Regions from separate parts of the Shimazuella sp. NTD248 genome, predicted to be linked through region 2. Evidence: predicted binding sites of a transcription regulator. Region 2 holds the regulator's gene; the other holds the start of a gene.

Region 1 (12,116 bases), on a different contig from region 2:
ATAATGTTTTAGGGATTTGAGGCGGATATTGGTGTAGCCATGGTTTTGACACCGTCATCCAGGCTCCCTCCTAGAGGTGAATGAAATCCACCAAGTGGAAATAATCTTGCTACCTATATTGTATCCAACTATACCTAAAGTTTGCATCTTTTCTTTTTGACTTTTCACTCATCTTGTGCTTTCTTTCACATGGTTTTCTTCTTCCACAATTGATCAAGCAAAATTACAATTATCACACCTACTAACAATCCATTTCCAAAAATGTATTGAACCACCGAAGGAAATTTTTGAAAGACCGGAAGAGGTAAAAACATAATCCCGACCCCTAACGATACGGATAAACTAAAGATGGTGACTCTACGATCATCCAATTTTTCATTCACTAGTGTTCGTATGCCAATTGCAAACATCTGCGCAAATGATGGTAAAATAGCAGCATACGCAATTTGACTGGGTAACTGGGATAAAAGAGACATGATAGGAGGAAAACAAGACAAAATGACTAAGGCAATGCAAGCTATTTTTAATACATTTGTTTTCGTTTGATTTGTTGTCTTTACAAAGCCTGCTGTAACCGTTAAGGATACCATTCCTATAGTAGAAAAAAGTGTAGACACAAGATGAGAAATCCCCCCAATCCAACCTGACTGGTTCAATTCTTTTTTATCAGCTCTTTGTTCTTTTGGGACAACTTGATTCAAGGCCGCAATACTTGCCACTGTATTGGACATGAGAACAATACCGATCAGGACTCCAGAAACGATTCCTCCTAAATCAAATTGAGGAATACCCCATGCAAAAACTTGCGGAATAGAAAATAAAGCATGTGTACCCATCGCTTTGCTTGGAGCACCAATGATCAAAAAACAAATCCACCCAAATGCAATACCAATCAGTACGTTATAGGTTTTCATCCAACCTTTTCCCCACATCGATAAAACAAATACCAAAACAAAAATAAAGATGGCTACTGCTGCTTCTTTTAGCGGAAAATAAGTAATATCAGAAGTAATTCCAAGCATTCCCTTTAAAAATACACCACTTAATTGCAGAGAAAGCAAAACCAAAAACGTACTTGTCACTATAGAAGTAAAAATGACTAACATTTTACTGAGTAAACCAGTGAATCCAAATATCATCAGTACAACACCTGCTACGGCAAGCATACCTGTCAAGGAATTCAACGTATTTTTGTTCGCTGCGATTTGCCCCATAACGACAAATATTCCAAGCCATATTCCTGCTGGTCCATCGATTAAAGGAAGTCGATGTCCAAAAGCAACTTGAAGAAAAGTACTGATACCAATAACAAAAAATGTTCGCTGAATGAATTCTGCTACTTCTGTAGGAGATAAATGATATAATTGTCCAATTACAATAGGTACAGCGAGCCCATTGGCAATTAAAAAAATAAACCATTGAAGAGAACGTAAAGAATAACTCATTTTTATTGCCTCCACGATTTTAAGTAATAATATTTTCAGATAAAAAAACAGGAGTTATCAATGATGAATGTACTGCCTACAGACTTCTTAACAGAAATAAAAAAAGAACTAAACGATACATTTGACGACTTTCTAGCTACTTATGAGCAACCTGCTGTCAAAGGTCTAAGAACCAACATAATGAAAGTTTCACCAAAAACGCTTGAAAACATGATCCCTTTTCACTTGGAACCGATCCCATGGTGCTCAAATGGGTTTTATTTTCCTGTAAGTACTCGACCTGGAAAACATGTCTATCACGCAGCAGGTCTTTATTACATTCAAGAACCAAGTGCAATGGCACCTGTTGAAGCTCTGCAACCAAAACCGGGTGAAAAAATTCTCGACATGTGTGCTGCTCCAGGAGGAAAAACGACCCAGATCGCTGCTAAGATGAATGGAGAGGGCATTCTTGTTGCAAATGAAGTAGATGGAAAACGATGTAAAGTACTCATCAGCAATCTAGAACGTTTTGGAGTGACAAACGCTGTCGTTTTAAATGAACAACCGCATCGATTCAGTGAGCGGTTCACTGCTTATTTCGACCGTATTCTGGTTGACGCACCGTGCTCAGGTGAAGGAATGTTTCGAAAAGACCCAGAGGCGTGTGAACATTGGAGTATCAAAAACAGTGAGAAATGTGCTGACCTACAACAATATATCCTAACAGAAGCTGCTAAAATGTTAAAACCCGGCGGTCGACTAGTCTACTCCACTTGTACTTTTAATCGCCGAGAAAATGAATACACTTTGGAGAATTTCCTTCAAAACCATCCTGAGTTTGAATTAATGGAAGTTCCTAGCCACCAACATTTTCAAAATGGATTAACAGCTGCCACTGCTAGGACGAGTCGCTTATGGCCCCATTTGCTGCGGGGAGAGGGACATTTTTTAGCAGTACTACAAAAAAAGCAGGGTGTAGAAGAGGATAAAGTCGAAAAAAAATCAAAGAAAGGCGCAAAAAATACACGTATTCCCAAACAAATTTCTTCTATTCTTAAAGCATTTACAGAAGATACATTTGTAGAGACAGTCTCTTTTTCAGGGAATATGGTACTCTATGGAGATCATCTGTATGAGGCGCCACTTGATCTCCCCAATCTGGATAAGTGTAAAGTTGCACAACCAGGCAGATACTTGGGGGAAATACGAAAAAATCGCTTTCTTCCTTCTCATGCTTGGGCTATGTCACTCCAGCCCAATTCGGTAAAACAAGTTCAATCGTATCACACTAGGGATAGCGAATTATATCGTTTTTTACAAGGAGAAACAGTCCAAACAGCTCACAAAGCTTGGACACTTGTAACCATCGATGGATATGCTCTAGGATGGGGGAAAGGTGCCGGAGGAATATTAAAAAATCATTATCCCAAGTGGTTGCGCTTCTCCTATGATCAATCAAATTAACTCTGCATCTGCCCAAGCTCCCTTACATATACTGTAATTGCATTCATGTAGATTTCTACAAAAACATATGTAAGGAAAATAAAAAATGACGCTTAAAGAGCCTGCTGCAAATAAATACTGGATTGCCCTTGGAATGATTCAGCCTGAATGGATATATATGAGCCATTTCTTAGAAGAAGAGGAAACGGAAGAAGAAATAGCTCCTCTCCCTGTAGTTTCAGAAATGCGGATTGTCTTTCATCCACGACTCGATTGAAGAAAACACATTGTGCATACGACAATGTGTTTTCTTCATTTTACTAAAAGCAGAATATTATTTGTATTATCATGGGTTTGTAAAGAATGAATTTACATTTTGGAAACCGCACTGGCATCTGTAACGCCCATTTTAAAGCCTCTTTCTCTGTTTCAACATCAATTATGATATATTCCGTCATCCACGATGTCCTATCTAAGGAGAAAGAACCTACTTGAACTTTTGGTTCATCGAGATGAGAAGAATACGATACTCTCATGCCAGTAGCACTAGGTTGAAAGGAATCTGTCGCTAGCAGTACACCCTCTTTCACTAATTTTCTCTTATATGTCATCCTTGCCTCTCAAATGACAAAATCGATATACCTAAAAATATTTTTTAAAATAATTTTCATAGAGAAAAAGAAAACTTACTAATGTGAGTTTAGGTCCCAGTAAAGAAATGTTGCTATAATAACAATATCTTGACATACAAACGAAAGAGGATTCAAATATGACGACACATAAACGACTAATTGTTGGAATCAGTGGAGCAACCGGTGTTATTTATGGGATACGCATACTAGAAGTTTTAAAGAAACTAGAGATTGAGAGCCACTTAGTTTTGTCCAAAGCAGCTGAGATGACCCTGCATTATGAAACAGATATGAGTGTAAAAGAATTACGCAGCTTAGCAGATGTGAACTATGGGATTCAAGATGTAGGGGCTGCTATCTCCAGTGGGTCTTTTCATAATATGGGCATGATCGTAGCACCATGTTCGATCAAAACAATGTCTGCTATCGCTCATACCATAACTGATAATTTATTAACTCGTGCTGCTGATGTAGCACTGAAAGAACGGAGAAAATTAGTTCTTCTGCTTCGAGAAACACCACTTACTGCTGCCCATATTAAAAACATGTTGGCCATAACAGAGAGCGGCGGCATCATCGCACCACCTGTCCCTGCTTTTTATATTCGCCCCAATACGCTAGAAGATATTGTAAACCATACCGTTGGACGTGCACTTGACCTTTTTGGAATCGATACAGGCACAGTCGAACGATGGGGAGAAAAATAAAAGCAAGAATCCTCTTAAGCAATAGAGGATTCTTGCTTTTTAGATTGTAAAATATGTTGTGCTGCTAGTTTTGCACTTGCCATCGAACTGTCTGCTAATCGGCCTTCTTTCCCAACCCAATCACCAGCGACATACAAACCTTTTATTTCAGGTACGGATGGATCAGGTGCAGAACCAGCTCCATGATGGGAAACCGTATGCGTATCATTTGCAACTAGTATTTTCGGCAAATACCTTGTTGCAACAACTTCTTCTTCCCATCCTGGTTGCAGCAACTCCAAAATCTCCATCAATTCTTGCTTATCTGCTTTTGGATCTGTCTGTGTATTATTATCGTTGTACTTTAAAACATGTAAAACATGAGCACCATTATTGCTCAGGGAGACAGATAAGGAATGCACACCGAAATAAATGGATTGATCTAATCCAATAGCAAACACTCGATCAGGATGAGGCAGTTTTTTCAATGCAACATCCAGCGTCGCAGCATACAGCGGACGGGAATTGGCATTCCAAGCTCCCATACTAATATTTTGTGACTCAGGAACAAGACGACTTGCCTCCATAGGTCCTAGGGCAGTTATGACATTTTGAGTGAGTACTTTTGTTCCATCTGCAAATAGCACACCTGTAACAGCATTATTTTGGATATCTATTTTATTTACTTTACTATTGGTATGAATTTCCACGCCTAATAGCAAGGATTTTGCCTCTAATATGTTTACTACCGTTTGCCAACCTTTTTCTACATAGCGCACACCATTTCCAGCGAGCTGTCCTTGACGCAGGACATAACCTGCACTTAACACTTCTGGACTGTCGCAATACGACCACTGGCGGCATAAAGCATAGAAAAAATGTTTTACTTGGTTATGTTGTACGTTTTCTTCCACCCATTGTTTTAAATTTACATTATTTATTTCTTCTACGCTTATATCTTTTAAACTTCCCATTAACTGTGTCCATTCTAAATTCTCTTCTTCCGTCAAATCAATTGGCATATGTACAATCCTTCCTTCTTTTATGCCAATAAGACCGCTGTTTGTCTTCTTCGCATACCCACCTGCTGGTACACAGTCCAATTCCGTCAAAATTTGAAGTGCAGCGCCTCCTTCATACATGGCATGAGGACCAAAGTTAAACAATGCACCATTTTTTTCAGTCGTCTGCGCGTAGCCACCTAATCTTGCTGCTTTTTCAAAGAGAACCACAGATTTGTTTTCTTTTGCTAGATAAATAGCCGCAGTTAAACCAGCCAATCCTCCACCAATCACTGCTGCTTCGTATTGTTTACTCATGATACATAACCTCCACATCTATAAAGGATATTATAGACATCATTTATCGCTGATTAAAACAAAAAAAAGCAAAAAACACCGTATTGTATTGCATGATTTTAACTACATCATAGATAACTAATATCTTTAATATATGTTATATTGCAAGTATTGTCAACAAAAAACTTTCTTTAAATGCGCGGCGGTGAGAACATGATGTTCTCACCGCCTTCCCCCTCGGAAAAAGGGGGGCGCAACTCACACTTCGATGGGCATGAAGATCTTGTTGGATCCCTAGACCTGCCCCTTCTCGATGAGCTTGACTTCGTGACGGTCACAGCCGCTGAGCGCCTCGGGGATCATATCACAAAACGTAGGCTTCTTACTAAAATCATCTTATTGGACAAACGCCACCTTTACATTCTCCGATGACATCCGCATCGTCCTCTTCTTCCATTCTCACTTCCCCAAGCATTTCCCAAGGTTTTGCGGTTATTTTTGCTTTCTTTTTCTCATACTCTTCTTTCGTAATAGCTTCCAATGGCATTTGAGGATACGTATTGGAGTCATGTGGTAGTAGAGAGGTAGATTTTAGTACTTGTGTAGATTGTTCGAGCACTGCTGCGATTTCTGCAATAGTATTTTCTTCTCTGCCCTCTTCTTTATTAAAGGTGAGTGTTGCAGAGACTGCGTTATCCGACCAGTAAGACTGCAGCAATGCTTGCACTGCTGCTTGCTCCGCTAGTGGAACATCATTTTCCGCTTGGAATTTTGGATGTTCGGCGGTAGGTGCTTTTGTTGGAAATTCTACGACAAGGGTATGTTGATCAATTTTAGGACTGCCGTCTTTTTGGAAACCTGAAATCACGGGTTCCACATAATATCCGCAATCGATCAAAGCTGGAATCAGCGGTGAATTTGCTGAAAATCGCACCCGGCGAATCATATATTTCGACCAGTGCCAATGCATACCAGGGCTAACACCCATGAGTAGGGACATCGAGCCTGAAGGTTTCACTGTTGTAAGTTTGATAGATGGTTTTGCTTCTAACTCCTCCGCATGAGTCAAGTTGGTTTCTTTGACTGCTTGGTACAGTCTATCCAATGCTGTTTCCACATCTTCATTGAAAATAGGTTGATGTTGTTCGTCAAATCCGAGCACTGCTCGATCTCCAAACTTCATCAGTACCCAATCGGCGATACCTGTTACTCCAACTCCTAATCGACGATGTTTTTCGATGATATTTCTCGTCACTTCCCATTCATAGTTTCGGAAAGTGATGCGGTATGCGTATCGAGTAGCCAACCAACTTGCTTCATTATACAGGTTACTGTCTTCTTTTCCCGCATCGATCAATTCATGTATTTTGGGTAAGTTGATCTCAAATAAATTGCATGGTGAGGCATTTGGTAATGTAATTTCACCACAAGGGTTAAATCCTTCGACTTCTCCATCGATATTTTCTTGCAGTCCTTCGGCAATTCTTCCATGGTGCTTGGAAAGCTCAATATTGACGATCCCTGGTTCCCCATTGTAGTAAATATTTTTCGCCATTTCTTCTAAATCTGCTGGTGTGACATCTTCGTCAATCGCAACACTGTTGTTGCTCGCCCAACGCCATTGACTTGCCTCTTGATTTTTCTCTAGGCTGTAGTTTTTTGATTCAATAAAGTCCTTGTCTTCTTTGTCCCCAATCAAGATAAGAGCAGTCCGGCGGACATTGCCAGCAACGACACAACAACCGATATTTTGAATGATGTCTCCCCACTCTACAGAAGGAACTTGCTCTCCCACTCTTTTATTGAGAATTTCATTTACTTTTCCCAGCATTTGCACGAGAGGTGCAGGGCCACTAGCGACACCGCCAAAGCCTTTTATTTCGGAACCACGAGGGCGAACTTCTGAGATGTCTATAACAAGATACTTATTTTCTTCAATAAAATGAGAATCAATTACCAATTGGAGTGCTTCTGCCCATCCTTCTCGACTGTCTTTTACTCGATAAATCGAAGCATCATCTTTGGCAACCACAGGAGCTACTCCTAAAGCATTGAGTTCCCCAAAATAATCGTCATGGTTTGGATCACTGATAAAATAAAGGGAAATCTCATTTTTTACTTTTGGCATCCTATTTGTATTTTTCCGTTGCAAATTTACGCCAACGCCTCCACCTTTCATCGCTTGATCAAATGTAAAGACGGCAGGCATGGAAGGCAGTAGCTCATCAATGGAGCCGATTGCTGGTTTAATCTTACTGACTCCATATTTTTGTGGACGCATGGAGATGAACCAACAATTGTTTTCTGCATCCCCTATTTTCTCTGCATAAGCCGTTCCAGACATCCATAGTCCGCGTCCTGGTGGTGTTAACACAAGATTAAACATCAGATGGTAAAATCGTTCCATCTCTTCTCGTAAGTTCGCTTCTTTCCCATAGTCCCATTTACCAATCTCTTTAAGACGCTTCTCTTCCAGTGAAAAGTTACCTTCGGTTACTCTCTTTACCGTTTCCCACCAAGCTTCTTGTGTCCCATCTGCTTTTTTTCGGGAATATGTGCGTAAGTAAACCATATATCCGAGACCTTCAAAGCCCCATTTTGGATTTTTGCCTATATATTGCTCTAAAAAATTATCGGATAAGTGCATTTGTCTCATTTCCTTTTCTCTCTAATTTATGGATAGGTATCGATATCGATATGTTTTAAGTTTGGATGCAGGTATGACTGCTAATAATCAATATGTAGCCCTATTTGAGTATAACTCATACTATATATTGAGAAAAGGGGGTAAACGGAAGTGAAAAGAATCTAATTTTTCGTGCAATAATGGAACAATAGAGAAGTACTTCCTGCTTTCATTTTGTTAGTATCAATCGAAAAATCTTCCTTTATTCCTTGGAAAAATCAAAAAAGAAACCGTTTTCCTCTATTTTCTGAAAAGGTTTCTTTTTCTTTCTTATAACGTTCTCCATTTACCCTGCCAACAAGACAGCAGCTAGGAAAATGATTTGCAAGATTGTGCGAACCACGATTTTAGGAGTCGATTGTCCAGCTATCGTCAATCCTTCTCGCGCTGCTTTTATATTTGCAGGAAACATTGCGACTAGCATAATTGCTAATCCCAACGAAGCGTATACAGACGTTTGGGGGATAACGATACCAATAGCCCCTATGATCTCTAACCATCCTGTAACAGTTACCAATAAATCAGGACTTGGAAAAGAACTCGGTACCATTCGAATTAAATCTTCCCGACGTTTTCCCCAGTGAGCAGACGCTGTGAGTAAAAACATCATCGCTACTGCCCCCTGTAAAGGAGTATACCATTCATCAAAATAAGAAACTCCTGCAAATCCAATCAAACGAAAAATGACAAATGAAACAAGTAACGCAATCAAAGGTGCCATATTCGTTCCTCCTCATCATATTATTTTTTTATTAGCTGTTGGTTGATGAACGAAATAAAGTCTGAAACCCCAAATGATGCTTCTACATTAGGGATAGCAGAACGTAATCGAATCCCATAAGATATCAAAACAAACATTTCGGCTGTTTTTTTAATATCGAGCTCTTTGGGAATAACACCATGGATTTGACCTTGTTCAATCCAAGCTTTGGAGTAAGAATAGGATTGATCATAAAAACGGGTGAGCACTTCTCCCACAACTGGTTGATCTGATTTACTGAGAAGATACATCCATACTTGATTGGTGATATCATTTTTATCTTCTAACTCCCATAAACTATCAGCTATTTGCTTCATAGGCTGTTCAAAGTTTGGATTTTTAGCCACTTGTTGCATAAATCTTTCGTTGACTTGTTCTAAGCGATCTTGCAAAACCCAAGTAAACAGTTCGTCTTTGCTTTTGATATAGTGAAAAATGGCTCCTTTGGATAAACCGGAAGTGTTGACGATATCAGCCATTGTAATTGCTTCGCATCCCTTTGATTGAATGAGGGATATTACCGTATCGAGTAATAATTTTTTGGTTTGAAAACGACGTTCTTCTTGTTTCATGTTTTACCTCCATACCTGATAATTTTATTATATATACCGGACGTTGGTTTGTAGATGGTTTTAAAAAACCTAGGTTATTATTTTCCTAGGTTGTGTTTCGGGACTCCTGAGTGGCACTTGCGCACCACTCAGGATCGGAATCATGCAGGCGTCAGCCTGCGTTCAACGGCTTGACCGTCAGCGTGGCTCCCACACGACCAGTGAAGCTGCGCTGGCCGCTCTCATCGACTAGTACTACAGGGCCGCCAGACGTGAGTGTGAAGAGGTTGTTTTCTTTGTCCTCCACTCCACAAAACGTGAGATTGCCTCCGTTCTTTCCGGAGCGAAGCGGAATGGGGATGCCATCCGCCAAGAGCTCCATATCAGAGCTGACAGTCAACTGATGGACACGAGTTTCTCTGGCGTTCTCAGTCATGATTCCCTTTTGAGTAAAGGTTGATGTACACCTTCTGTGGCATTATAACATAAAGCATTGGAATTCGATCCAAAAATATAAATCTTCTTTGTAATGTTTATATGAAATCCAATAATTTTAAAATAAGCATCTCATCATAATACAAATTGTTTCACAAAATACGCTGGGTTTAACGCTTCACCTGTCGCCCCTTTGATCAATCCACGCCAATCGGTGCGATCCCCTGGTTGGAATACTTTTTGAATAAAGAACTGTCCTGTTTGCTCTGTAAAGATTTCCGATGAAACATGCTCTTGAATATAATAATGCATTTGTGAGGCCATCAATTCCCCTAACAAATAGTTTTGATAATAAACTGGTGCGATCGTGAAGTGAATTTTTGCTGCCCAATGTGGGTAATCTTGATTCTTTGGAGGCTCTACTCCTTGAATATCTTTCACCAGTTTCCACCATAATGCATTTAAGTCTTGATCTGGATTCCGATATAACTCTCTTTCAAAAAAGACAAATGTAATAATCCACCGAGCCATGATTAGCATTTTTCGTTGCTGCATTTTGTGTTGCAGAGGCATCCAGGATATAAGCTCCTCTTTGGATAAGCCCATAAATTTATGTAACCATTCTTCTTCTTTTGCCATTCTCCCAAAAAACATGGCGACAGCTTCTGTTGTAAAAATATGTGAATGAGTACGCAGGGCAAATGGCAGATCACGATCTACGTATTTATCATAGACAGCATGCCCAAATTCATGAAGCATCGTCTCCAGCCAATATTGATTCGATTGAATATTGCACAGTACCCTTACATCACCTTGACGATCTATATCTAAGCAAAACGCATGTTGATTTTTATTTGGCCGTTCATATAGATCACTTTTTGCTAGTAAATCACGAATTTCCATACCGAGCGAAGAAAAAGTATCAATTGTAAGCTGTTCGATATTTTTTCCTTTTAAATAGGGAGTTAAATCTGTTCCTGGAATGGACGGAGCCTCTTGGAAAAACGGATCATGATAGTGCCATGGATATAACACTTTATCCGTAATACCATATTGGTTTCTCAACTCGTCATCCAACTCTGTCTTAACGCGTTTAAATGGTTCATCAGTTTGACGGACAAGGTCTTCAAAAACGGAAAAAACTTCCTCTAAGTTTAATTCTGCTAACTCAAATGACATTTCATAGTGGTCTTTGTAACCAAGTGATTGAGCTGCTTTGTTTCGCAGTTTTACCAATTGAAGTAACCCAGTTTCTACTTCTTTTCCGATCTGCTTACTCGCATGCCATATTTTTTCTCGTTGTTCCATATCTGTGCTTGTCAGGAGCGTTTCTCGAATGATATTTTCGGTTACTTCTTTTCCATCCACTTTCGCCCGGAATGTATTAAATTGATTACTCAAAGTAGAGGAAAGCTGCACCAACTCATGAATAATTTCTGAAGAAAGCTGGTTGGAGAATGCATCTTGATACAGACGCTCTACTTGTCTCGCCTCTAAGCTATCTTTTTTGACTTCTTGTCGCAGTGCTTTCAGCTTTTCAAAACGTTCTTTGTCAGAGACATATTGACGGTACGCTTTTTCCGCTTCCATCTCCGCTTTTTGCCATTTTTCTTCTCCTGTCGTATTCACATTCCACATTGCTTCACTTAAAGTCCCTAGCATGGAACTCAACTTTTTATTTTCATCACGAAGAAAACGATCCATTTGAGGTTCCCCCTATTTATCATCCCTAAATCAATCAATGAAAATACTTTTATTTTGCCAATCTTTTTTTGATCTTTAAATATCTCTTTATCTCATTCATAATCAGGAAAAGCGTAGCTCTCATATTAAATTCTTCTTCTGTACTAGGCAGCGGCAATTTACGATACTCTTGTGTCATTTCCATTAGCTGTTCTAGATAAATATCTGCGGTATTTCCCGGGTGAACCCCTTCTGCCAATTGATCTAAAAAATCTGCTAGTTTTTCACCTTGATCTGAGTAGGGGTGGAAAGAAACCAAATGAGGAATCAAATGATCGATGAGATCGAATTGTTTATCTCTCATTTGAAAGTAACGATAAAACTTCAACTCCTCATCATCAAAACGATTTTCTACATTGTGTACGGATCGTTCTTTTGCTTCTTTTAATAGTCTATTTGTCTCGACGATCTCCATTCCACTCCAATCATGATCTCCTTCACGTAGATATCGAGCC
Region 2 (12,116 bases):
TTATTGTGGGGACAAGAAATAAGAGTAACGGGATCGCAAGAAATATTGAAATCAGTAATAGTCGTTCCAAACCATCTGCGAGCACGACAAATATGATCCAGAGAATGGTAGAAATCAGAAAATTTCTTGCGAAAGTATTGTTCATACAAAATAAATTCCTTTTCTGTTTTTTAATTAGTCTACCATAAAAGTACTTTCTGAGTATTTGGATTAAAATATTTCAAGCCAAATGTAACTTACTGGGAATTTACTGGAAACGCATGTGCGGATAGTGATACAATGAGTTGGAGTTTATTTTGATCGGGTAAGGTTGTGAAAGTTATGAAAAAATTAATGTTAATTGACGGAAACAGTATTTTATATCGAGCATTTTTTGCTCTTCCTCTCCTTTCTAATTCTTCAGGTATTCATACCAATGCAGCCTACGGATTTGCGATGATGCTAGTGAAAATGTTAGAAGAAGAAAAACCAACTCATGTTTTAGTTGCTTTTGATGCGGGTAAAATGACATTTCGTCATAAAGACTATGAAGCATACAAAGGAAAAAGAGATAAAACTCCAGGGGAACTGTCCGAGCAAGTGCCATTGGTACAAGAGATATTAGATGCTTTTGCTATTCAATCCTATCAACTAAATGGGTTTGAAGCCGATGATATTATTGGTACATTGGCTGTTCAAGCGGAGCAAGAAAAAATAACTACGCTGATTGTCAGTGGAGATAAAGACTTATTTCAACTCATTGATGATCATGTAACGGTTCTACATACGATAAAAGGCGTTACCGAGGTCGATCGATATGATGAAGCAAGGCTTCATGAGCGTTATGGACTCCGCCCTGATCAAATTGTAGATTTAAAGGGATTGATGGGAGATCCTTCCGATAACATTCCGGGAATTCCTGGGGTAGGGGAAAAGACTGCCCTAAAACTGTTAGCCAAGTACCCAACTGTTGAAGAAATTATTGCCCATCCAGAGGAATATTCCGGAAAAAAACTTCAGGAGAAATTGCGGGAGTTTGCAGATGATGCAGTATTGAGTAAAAAATTAGCTACGATTCATACGGAAGTGCCGCTACCGTTCTCATTTGCGGAAATAAAGTTGCAAGATTTTCAGCGGGACAAGGTTAGGGATGTCTTTTCGCGTCTTGAGTTTCGTACTCTTATGGATCGAGTGGATAAATCTCCTCTTTTTATTTCAGATGAAGAAGGCCGGATGGAGATTCCAACTGCTGCTCATGATTATGTGCAGATAGAAGAAGCAAATAAAGAGGAGTGGGCACATTTGTTTCAGCAGTCTCCTCTTGCAATTCATCTGGAAACAGATGTAGACAATCCTCATCATGCCACCATTACTGGAATAGGTTTATCGAGTCCTGATGAAAATGTGTTTCTGTCATTTGAAGTTGCCAAGGATTGGGATGCTTTTCGTATATGGGTGGAGGACAAAGAAAAACAAAAAGTCGTGTATGATTTAAAACGAAGTAAGATTTTATTGGAAAGAGAACAAATCCCTATTCATGGATTTGTTTTTGATGTATTGCTTTCAGCCTATGTGCTCAATCCATCGGAAACAAAGTTGGAGATAAGTGATTTAGCTTTGCAGCAAAGCGTAGGTTACCTGCCTTCTGATGAGGAAGCTTATGGGAAAGGAGCAAAGCGAAGACCGCTGACAGGAGATGCTTTAGCAAGCCATGTTACCAAAAAAACGGCAAAACTATTTGCTTTATACGATACATTTGAAAAACAATTAGAAGAAAATGATCTGACCAAATTACTATGTGAATTGGAAATGCCATTAGCGGCTGTCCTTGCTAATATGGAAGAAACCGGGGTCAAGGTAGATAAAACCCAATTAGAAGAGCTTGGTGTTACTTTTAAAGAGAAGATCGACCAATTGGAAAAAGAGATCATTGAGCTGGCCGGTACAGCCTTTAATATTAATTCACCGAAACAATTATCAGAGATATTATTTGAAAAACTGGGCCTTCCAGTGATCAAAAAAACGAAGACAGGATACTCGACTGGAGCAGATGTTTTAGAAAAACTTGCTCCACAACACGAGATTGTTGAAAAAATTTTACACTATCGTCAGGTTGGAAAGTTATACTCCACTTATATAGAAGGATTAAAAAAGGAAATTGCGTCGGATGAAAAGATTCATACGCGATTTAATCAAACGATCGCAGCGACAGGAAGACTGAGCAGCACGGAACCAAACTTGCAAAATATCCCCATACGTTTAGAAGAGGGACGACAAATTCGTCAAGTATTCGTTCCTTCAGAAGAAAACTGGGTGATTTTAGCTGCGGACTATTCACAAGTAGAACTGAGAATATTAGCCCATTTATCCGAAGATCCAATTTTGCAGAGAGCTTTTCAAGAAGATAGAGATATTCATACACAAACTGCAATGGATGTATTTGGTGTAGATACAACAGAAGTTTCTTCATTGATGAGAAGTAAAGCAAAAGCGGTGAATTTTGGGATTGTATATGGAATCAGTGCATTTGGTCTGTCGCAAAACATTAATATCCCACAAAAGGAAGCGAAAGAATTTATTGAGCGTTACTTTGCCACTTATCCAAACGTCCGAAAATTTATGGATGAAGTGGTGGTTGAAGCACGAAAAACAGGATATGTAACTACTTTGCTAAATCGTCGACGTTATCTCCCAGACATCAATGCTTCACAGTTTAACGCGAGAAGTTTTGCGGAACGGACTGCGATGAATACACCTATCCAAGGCAGTGCAGCAGATATTATCAAAAATGCCATGGTGCATCTATATCGAGCTATGCAAGAACGTCAGTTAAAAAGTAGAATGTTACTGCAAGTACATGACGAACTTATCTTTGAAGTTCCACCAGAGGAGCTGGAGGAACTGAAAAAATTAGTTCGTGAAAAGATGGAACATGCAGTTCCGCTTAGCGTACCGCTCAAAGTAGATGTCAATATAGGCAAGAGTTGGTATGAAGCTAAATAAAAACAGATGAAAATAGAGAAAGAGGATGGAGAAATGCCAGAATTACCAGAAGTAGAGACAGTAAGACGGACTTTGTCTTCTCTTGTTGTGGGGAAAACCATTTGTGAAGTTACTGTCTCTCTGCCGCGTATTATTCGCAAACCAGATGATAGTAAGGAATTCGCTGAGAAATTAGCAGGTACCACGATTACTGCTGTTGAGCGAAGAGGCAAATTTTTAAAGCTATTTGCTGATCCATACGTATTAGTCTCTCATTTGAGGATGGAGGGCAAGTATCGGATGGCAAAGAGCACAGATCCAGTTGAAAAACATGACCATGTTGTTTTTCATTTTACAGATGGTTCAGAGTTACGTTATAAGGATGTACGCCAGTTTGGAACGATGGATTTGTTTTTACGCGGTGAAGAGGACAATGATGCACCTCTTGCCAAATTGGGTCCTGAACCGCTCGGTGATGAGTTTACAAAGCAGTGGTTTCAATCTCAACTGAGTAAAAAAACGACAAAAATAAAAGCCTTACTGCTCAATCAACATTTTGTTGTTGGACTAGGTAATATATATGTCGATGAAGCTTTGCATCGAGCAAAAATTCATCCAGAGCGTGTAGCTAAAAGTTTAACAAAAAAAGAGGTATCCGAACTATTTCAGGCTATCCGCGAAACTCTCCAAACGGCGATCGATGCAGGCGGTTCATCTGTGAGATCCTATGTGAATGGCCAAGGAGAAATGGGATATTTTCAATTACAGATAAAAGTATACGGAAGAAAAAATGAGCCATGTTATACATGTGGGAATCCGATCAGTAGATTAATTGTTGCTGGACGAGGGACACACATTTGTAATACATGCCAGCATTAAAAGCTTTGTTTTTCAATGAAGAAAGTATATGGTGATGATATGATATATGGATTGACAGGCGGGATTGCTACAGGTAAAAGTACAGTAGCTGAAATGCTTCGGGAACTTGGGGCATATATCATAGATGCAGATCAGATTTCGCGACAAATAGTAGAGCCGGATCAGTTAGGTGCAAATAGGATAAAAGAACACTTTGGAAAAGAACTTTTTACAGCAGATGGTCATTTGAAAAGGGACAAGCTTGCTCAGATTATATTTCAAAATCCCTCAGCGAGAAAACAACTGAACAATTTGTTACATCCACTTATCATGAAAGAAATGCAGAGGCAAACCGACGAGATCTTAAAGCAAATGAAAGACGCTGTGGTGATTTGGGATATTCCTTTGTTGTATGAAGAAAATTTGACCAATTTTGTCCAAAAGGTTATTGTGATATATGTGCCTGAAGAGGTACAACGCAGGCGTTTGCAGTTACGTAACAACTTTAACCAGAAAGAGGTAGAGTTTCGTATTCAATCGCAACTGTCGATAGAAGAGAAAAAAAGTTTGGCGAACTACTTGATTGATAATAGTGGGACAGTTCAACAAACAAAGAGACAGGTAGTGGCATTATGGAATCATCTAACCTAAAGAAATGGATTGAGCCAGCCCTTCAGGCTCTTCCAAGAAAAAGGTTTATCGCCATTGGAATTATTTTCATTATTCTATCCCTTGTAATCGCATTTCCTTTGTTTAATCGTTGGATTTATCCGTTAGATTATGAGAGCAATATTTTAAAAAGCGCAAAACAGACAAACACAGACCCATTTCTAATTATGGCTATCATTCGTGTAGAGACCAAGTTTGATCCGGAAAAACAGTCTCATGTTGGTGCACAAGGATTGATGCAATTGATGATTCCAACAGTAGACTATGCGATTAAAAAAGGAAATTTTTCACCTTCCATGCGACAGTACATCAAAGTACCAGCAGTGAACATACAAGTCGGAAGTTGGTATTTAAGTGATCTAACCCGACAATTTAAAGGCAACAAAGTCGCAGTAATCGCAGCATATAACGCAGGACCATCACGAGTACAGAAATGGTTAAAAGATGGAACATGGGATGGAACAAGGCAGAATGTACAAAAGATTCCCTATGGGGAAACTAGACATTATGTACAACGGGTAACCTTTTTCTATGAAAAATACAAATCGCTGTATATGGATTTAGTGAAAGATTAAGCGGACAGCTTTTATGTCCGTTTTTTCTTGTGGAAATATTCCTTATGTTCTATCGAAATGAAAAATAGGCATGTTTTATTAGATGTTCTATATTGCAAAATGTGACATACTGATTATAATGAAATAGAGGATTAGTGTGTTATAAAAGCGTCGGAAGGGGAAGCAATTATATGAAACTACGCATTGCCATAAATGGTTTTGGGCGAATTGGAAGAATGGTTTTTAGAAAAGCGATCACGGACCCCACTATTGAGGTAGTTGCAATTAATGCGAGCTATCCAGCAGAAACATTGGCACATCTTATTAAGTTTGATACCATACATGGTTTTTTTGATGAAGAAGTTATTGCAGAAGAAGGGATGCTCTACGTCAATCGTCAAGCTGTGCGCTTGGTTTCCAATCGAAATCCTTTGGAACTGCCTTGGGAAGAGTTGGGTGTAGATGTTGTAATAGAGGCTACTGGTAAGTTCTGTGATCGCGAGGGAGCTTCTCTTCATTTACAAGCAGGTGCCAAAAAAGTAGTAATTACAGCACCAGGTAAAAATGAGGATGCTACGATCGTTATGGGAGTGAATCATGAAATTTATGATCCTGAAAACCATCACATTATTTCCAACGCATCATGTACCACAAATGGTCTTGCACCAGTTGTAAAAGTTTTACATGATCGTTTTGGAATCGAACATGGATTGATGACAACTGTTCATTCCTTTACAAATGACCAAAATAATCTCGATAATCCACATAAAGATTTGCGCCGTGCCCGCGCATGTTCTCAATCGATTATTCCTACTAAGACAGGGGCAGCAAAAGCATTAGGACTAGTTATTCCTGAATTACAGGGGAAGTTGAACGGTTTTTCGCTGAGAGTTCCAACTCCAAATGTTTCTGTAGTGGATTTGGTAGTGAATTTACAGACAAATGTAACAGCAGAAATGGTAAATGAGGCTTTTCGTAATGCTTCTGCACAAGAAATGAAAGGAATTTTGCAATATTGTGAACTTCCACTTGTATCTACTGACTTTACTGGGAATGAAAATTCTTCAATAGTTGATGCACTTTCGACAATGGTAATGGGAGAAAGACAAGTAAAAGTACTCGCATGGTATGATAATGAATGGGGTTATTCTTGCCGAGTGGCAGATCTGGCAAAATATGTAGGGGAAACACTTCATCAAAAAAAATTAGTACATGTTACTGCTTAACCAACTATGATCTGGGGATCACGTCTTAAGTTGTATGCAGAATAAATAAAAAACCGTTCCATTGGAGGAACGGTTTTTATCTTGTAGCAGACATACCACCATCTACGTTGTAGACGCTTCCTGTTGTATATTTCGCTTCCTCTGAAGCTAAAAATAAGATAGTATTTGCTACTTCTGTAGTAGTTCCATATCTCTTCATCGGTATGTAACGGCAGAAATCTTGACGTACTTGTTTCTCCATTCCTGGATTTAATTTGCTTTCGAGGCGGTCCATCAAACTAGATTCAATAGGAGCAGAAATAACAGCGTTGACACGGATATTTGATTGGCTATTTTCCAATGCTACTGTTTTGACTAATCCTAACAAGGCATGTTGTAACATAACATGTGATGAAAGCATAGGAAGTCCCATGAGTCCAGCAACTGTACCATAAGTTACAATAGAGCCTCCTCCGTTTCTTTGCATGATGGGGATCACTTGTTTAATGAGAAAAACAATGTCTTTTACGTGGTGATACAATTTATCTAATTCATTTTCTTCCACTTCTTCAATAGGGCCAACCATACAATCATTTGGTGATGCATATACGAAAATATCGATGGTGCCGAAATATTGTACAATGTCATCAATACAGACTGTTATTTCAGAGTCTTTGCCTCCTTCCATCGAGATCAACAGTGATCGATCAGAAATAAAATGGTCTTTTGAGGACAATTGCATTGCACTAATATTTTGATAGTTATCAATAAGTGCAAGTTTTGCTCCTTCTTGAGCAAATTGCTTTGCCGCTTGATAGCCTACTCCATCTGTAGCACCAGTAATGAGAACTACTTTATCTTGAAAACGTTTCACTATTCTTTTACGCTCCCTGATTTTCAATATCTTTTTAGTATACTTCAAAAAAGAAACCAATAGAGTATTGTCATATTTTAGACGAATAATTTTCAAAACTATAGGTTGCTATTTTTTGAATTTGCCTTCTTTTTTCAATAAAATAGATCTCATAAGTTCAGGTGAAAAAACAGGATTGAGCATCTGATCATTTAACTGTATCTTTAAATGATAGTAGACTGGATACGGGAGGAAAGTTAATGAAATGTCCGATTTGTAATCATAATGGGAGCCGAGTGCTTGATTCGCGACCTGTACATGAAGGAAAAGCGATTAGAAGGAGGCGAGAGTGCGAAGCTTGTAATGAGCGATTTACAACTTTTGAAATGATAGAAGAAAAACCATTGATGGTAATAAAAAAAGACGGGAGCCGAGAAGAATTTAGTCGAGAAAAATTATTACGTGGGTTGATTCGAGCATGTGAGAAAAGACCAGTTCCGACGAGTAGTTTAGAAGGTCTCGTTCTCGATATGGAACGAAAACTTCGTGAGGTAGGTATTTTGGAAGTTCCAACTACTGAAATAGGAGAAATGGTATTGGAACGGTTGGTGAAAATCGATGAAGTTGCCTATGTTCGTTTTGCGTCTGTCTATCGACAATTTCAAGACATTCACCTTTTTGTAAGAGAATTGGAAGATTTACGAAAAAGGTCAAATGAAGGAGATATAGAACATTTTTTGGATGAAAACGACATAGATCGAGAATAAATTTTGGTTGGCTTTGAGTACCCATTTGCGATAGAATGAACAAACCCGCTATTCATTCGGGAGAAAAAATTAGGGGAGGTCACATTCTATGTTTTGGCAAGAAATCCAATTTCGTAGTCGACAAGAAAAAGCATTGGATGATACAGATCTTTTTACTATGACACATCTCTATCAACCAATTGTCGGAGTTATGGGAGTTGGATTATATGTGACGCTTCACTCGCAGGCTTCCCAACAAGAAACTTCCACTCTGCTTACACATACATATCTCTTCAAATTACTCTCTATTTCACATAATCAATTGTTAGAAGCGAGATATCAGTTAGAGGGAGTTGGCTTACTGCGAACATTTGAAAAAAGTAATCAAAGAGAGGGCAACTACTTGGAATACCAAGTTATATCGCCCTTGGCACCCCTTACTTTTTTTCAAACCATGCCATTGGCAATTCAATTGCAACACCGTCTGGGGAAAGATGAGTATCAAATGGTGAAAAATCGAGTGTGGCCAGAAGATAAAGAGATTCAGAGCGTCAATTTGACGAAAAGTTTCCAAGAAGTATATGGACAAAAAGAAGTTGCTGCTTCTACTCAAACAATACCAGCTACGAAAAAGCGAAAATCGAATATCGATTTTGGGTTTATTCGTTCACGATTGGCATCGATTATTAAACCTGCTAATTGGACTTCTCAACTTGAATCAGAGTTGAAACAAGCTTGTTATCTATTTAAGTTGGATGAGTCTATGTTGATAAAAGCTATTCAAAATCCAGAAGTTTCATACAGTGGACATGTTAATTTAGAAAAACTTTTCCATTATTTAAATACGGCACCTTATTCCGATAATTCTGTTGTTTCACCTTCAGACAAGGAAAAGCCAACTATACCAGAGCCAGCAATGTCTCCTAAAGAAAAACATTTCCAGTTGTTAGAGACTATTTCTCCATTCGAACTTTTAGCTCACTATCAAGGAGGAGCAGCTGTACCAAAGAGTGAGATGAATCTGATTCAATCATTGCTCACACATTATCAGTTACCTGCACCTGTTGTGAATGTGCTGTTAGATTTTGTCATGCTAAAGTGTGATCGTAAATTACCAAAGGCATATGTAGAAAAAATAGCTTCTCACTGGAAACGTTTAAATATTCAAACATCTGAGCAAGCAAGAGTACAAGCGCTCAAAGAACATACCAAACAATCAAACCAAAACTCCAGCACAACAAAAGCTAGAAGAAAATCTAGTGTGAAAAAATTGCCTAAAACCATCGCTCGGGAAGTTATCGAGCCTAGTTTTACAGATGAAGAACTTCAAGGGACTTATGATGATATTCAAGCAACAATGAAATTTTTACGTTCAACAGAAAAACAAGTGTTGCACAATAAAGAGTAGCGTGCTATAATAACTTTTGTCAGTTTGAAAGGACTTGAAAATGTTTGAAAATTGTTTGATGGCTCGATAGCTCAGTCGGTAGAGCAGAGGACTGAAAATCCTCGTGTCGGCGGTTCGATTCCGTCTCGAGCCACCAGTTGCGGAAGTGGCTCAGTGGTAGAGCATCGCCTTGCCAAGGCGAGGGTCGCGGGTTCGAATCCCGTCTTCCGCTCCAAATTACTGCCTTGCCGGGGTGGCGGAATAGGCAGACGCACAGGACTTAAAATCCTGCGGTAGGTGACTATCGTGCCGGTTCAAGTCCGGCCCTCGGCACCATATTCTAGCGTTTTGGGGATTTTGAAGCCAGGAAAGTTTAAGGTGAAGATCACAGGTTGCAAACGAAGTACAAACTTTCATCTTACGAAAATGTTTTCCTTGCAATTGCATCTCCAGAGAGGAAGTCGTCCAATTTTTGGGCGGCTTTTTTTGTATGATAATCGCCTAAACTCACATAAATTTTGAGGGATCAAAAAATGAAAAAATCTTTACATAGGGTAAGGGGGTATGCTATGATCATAACAGCATAAATCAATCAATGGAGGAGATTATAAGGAAGAAAGAAGTACTTACAGGTGCAAGGGATGGGTTCCAAGCATTGTGCCGTGATCGTAAAAGGAGCGTTAAAACCGTTTAATGCGAAAGTAGAAGCAGATTTAGCGAAAACCGTGACGGTGGAATATAATGAAGGACAAGTAAGTTTAGACACCTTGAAAGAAGTGATGGAAGATCAAGGTTACGATGTTGTTTAAGGCTATATACCCAGTAGGGGTAAAAAATTTTTACGCCCTAAATACCCCCATAGGGTATATGGAGAGAAGGGAGTTTGATCTATGGTCACGCAACAAAGGTTGAAAATTAGTGGAATGACTTGTGCAGCCTGTTCCAATCGAATAGAGAAAGGTTTAAAAAAAGTTTCTGGTGTTTCCGATGCTAATGTGAACTTCGCTCTCGAAACGGCTACAGTTTCCTTTGATACAGAACAAACGGATGTAGCGGAGTTAAAAGCAAAAATTTCTTCACTTGGTTATGGAACGATGAAAGAAGCAGTAGAGTTGAAACTGATTGGAATGACTTGTGCGGCTTGTGCAAATCGGATTGAAAAAGGGTTAAATAAACTACCAGGGGTATCAAAAGCAACGGTAAACTTCGCCTTGGAGACAGCACGAGTGGAATATTATCCGGATGAAGTCACGAGCAAAGAGATGATTCAAAAAGTAGAAAAACTGGGATATAAAGCAGAGTCAAAACAAGAAGCAGAAAACGATATCGATCACCGTCAAAAAGAAATCAAAAAACAACAAACGAAATTTTTCTTTTCTGCCTTATTATCTTTGCCTCTCTTATGGGCAATGGTAAGTCACTTTTCGTTTACCTCGTTTATCTGGGTTCCAGAAATTTTTATGAATCCTTGGTTTCAGTTTGCATTAGCAACACCTGTTCAATTTATTATCGGCGGACACTTCTATGTTGGAGCATATAAAGCGTTGCGAAATAAAAGTGCCAATATGGATGTCTTGGTAGCTTTGGGTACATCCGCAGCTTATTTTTACAGCTTATATCTTAGTATTCTAAGTATTGGTCAACAAGGACATCATCAAGTAGAGCTATATTTTGAAACGAGTGCTGTTCTTATCACCTTAATTATTCTTGGGAAATTATTTGAAGTTCGGGCAAAAGGTCGTTCTTCCGAAGCGATTAAGAAACTAATGGGATTACAAGCAAAAACAGCTTTAGTCGTTCGTGATGGACAAGAAGTACAGATTTCGATTGAGGAAGTACAAACTGGCGATATATTGATTGTCAAACCAGGAGAAAAGATTCCAGTAGATGGAATAGTCATGGAGGGAACCTCCGCAGTTGATGAATCCATGTTAACTGGGGAAAGTATCCCGATTGAAAAACGCAATGGTGATTTCGTGATTGGAGTTGCCATTAATAAAAATGGCCGTCTCTTGGTCAAAGCAACAAAAGTAGGAAAAGATACTGCTCTTGCTCAAATTGTCAAAGTAGTAGAAGAAGCACAAGGTTCCAAAGCTCCTATTCAACGGGTAGCAGATAAAATCTCAGGAGTGTTTGTACCGATTGTTGTAGGAATCGCTCTATTTACCTTTCTTATCTGGTATTTTGCAGTGAACCCAGGACAATTTGCCAGTGCATTAGAAAAAGGAATTGCAGTATTGGTTATTGCCTGCCCTTGTGCTTTGGGATTAGCCACTCCAACCTCGATTATGGCTGGATCGGGACGAGCAGCGGAATGGGGTGTCTTATTCAAAGGTGGAGAGCATTTGGAATCTACACACCAAGTTAACACTGTTGTATTGGATAAAACCGGAACAATTACTAATGGGAAACCTGTGTTAACTGATGTCCTTGCTGCGGAAGGTATCGAGGAGACAATCTTCTTGACTTTGGTAGGAGCAGCAGAGAAAAACTCGGAACACCCCTTGGCGGAAGCGATTGTGGAAGGGATCAAAGAAAAAGGAATATTAGTACCTAATGCTGAGAAATTTGAGGCGATTCCAGGTTATGGAGTTCGTGCTATTGTCCAGAACAAAGAAATGTTTATTGGTACTCGAAGACTTATGGCTAAACACAACATTGATGTAGAAGCATTTCAAACTGTCATGGAGGACTTAGAGAAATCTGGAAAGACAGCTATGCTAGTAGCTGTCGATGGTCAGTTTGCAGGTTTAGTAGCGGTTGCCGATACGGTCAAAGATACTTCACAGGAAGCCATTGCCCGTCTTAAAAACTTTGGACTAGAAGTGATCATGATCACTGGAGACAACGAGCGTACTGCTGAGGCGATTGGTCAAGAAGTGG

What was found. Region 2 encodes NrdR, which represses ribonucleotide reductase genes. Its sites were predicted from a motif close to AACACNATATATNGTGTT; they were not measured.
Region 1: a site for NrdR is predicted at 8,250-8,267, ahead of nrdJ (ribonucleoside-triphosphate reductase, adenosylcobalamin-dependent). Genes of this name have one in related genera too.

What each region holds. Positions count from the first base shown of each region.
Region 1 is NZ_JCAJZT010000007.1:48,585-60,700, reverse strand. Features, by position in the region: gene AC5WOE_RS15520 (AMP-binding protein) at 1-58, opposite strand, end outside; gene AC5WOE_RS15515 (purine/pyrimidine permease) at 186-1,445, opposite strand; gene AC5WOE_RS15510 (RsmF rRNA methyltransferase first C-terminal domain-containing protein) at 1,509-2,891, shown strand; gene AC5WOE_RS15505 (hypothetical protein) at 2,977-3,147, shown strand; gene AC5WOE_RS15500 (YciI family protein) at 3,191-3,481, opposite strand; gene AC5WOE_RS15495 (UbiX family flavin prenyltransferase) at 3,640-4,209, shown strand; gene AC5WOE_RS15490 (phytoene desaturase family protein) at 4,224-5,507, opposite strand; gene nrdJ (ribonucleoside-triphosphate reductase, adenosylcobalamin-dependent) at 5,878-8,142, opposite strand; gene AC5WOE_RS15480 (DoxX family protein) at 8,459-8,893, opposite strand; gene AC5WOE_RS15475 (TetR/AcrR family transcriptional regulator) at 8,914-9,504, opposite strand; gene AC5WOE_RS15470 (M2 family metallopeptidase) at 10,054-11,622, opposite strand; gene AC5WOE_RS15465 (aromatic acid exporter family protein) at 11,672-12,116, opposite strand, start outside.
Region 2 is NZ_JCAJZT010000012.1:41,374-53,489, reverse strand. Features, by position in the region: gene AC5WOE_RS18985 (YndJ family protein) at 1-145, opposite strand, end outside; gene polA (DNA polymerase I) at 322-2,982, shown strand; gene mutM (DNA-formamidopyrimidine glycosylase) at 3,016-3,840, shown strand; gene coaE (dephospho-CoA kinase) at 3,856-4,470, shown strand; gene AC5WOE_RS18965 (lytic transglycosylase domain-containing protein) at 4,452-5,063, shown strand; gene AC5WOE_RS18960 (glyceraldehyde-3-phosphate dehydrogenase) at 5,234-6,268, shown strand; gene AC5WOE_RS18955 (SDR family NAD(P)-dependent oxidoreductase) at 6,345-7,121, opposite strand; gene nrdR (transcriptional regulator NrdR) at 7,361-7,867, shown strand; gene AC5WOE_RS18945 (DnaD domain protein) at 7,956-9,254, shown strand; tRNA gene AC5WOE_RS18940 (tRNA-Phe) at 9,315-9,390, shown strand; tRNA gene AC5WOE_RS18935 (tRNA-Gly) at 9,394-9,468, shown strand; tRNA gene AC5WOE_RS18930 (tRNA-Leu) at 9,481-9,569, shown strand; gene AC5WOE_RS18925 (cation transporter) at 9,866-10,042, shown strand; gene AC5WOE_RS18920 (heavy metal translocating P-type ATPase) at 10,124-12,116, shown strand, end outside.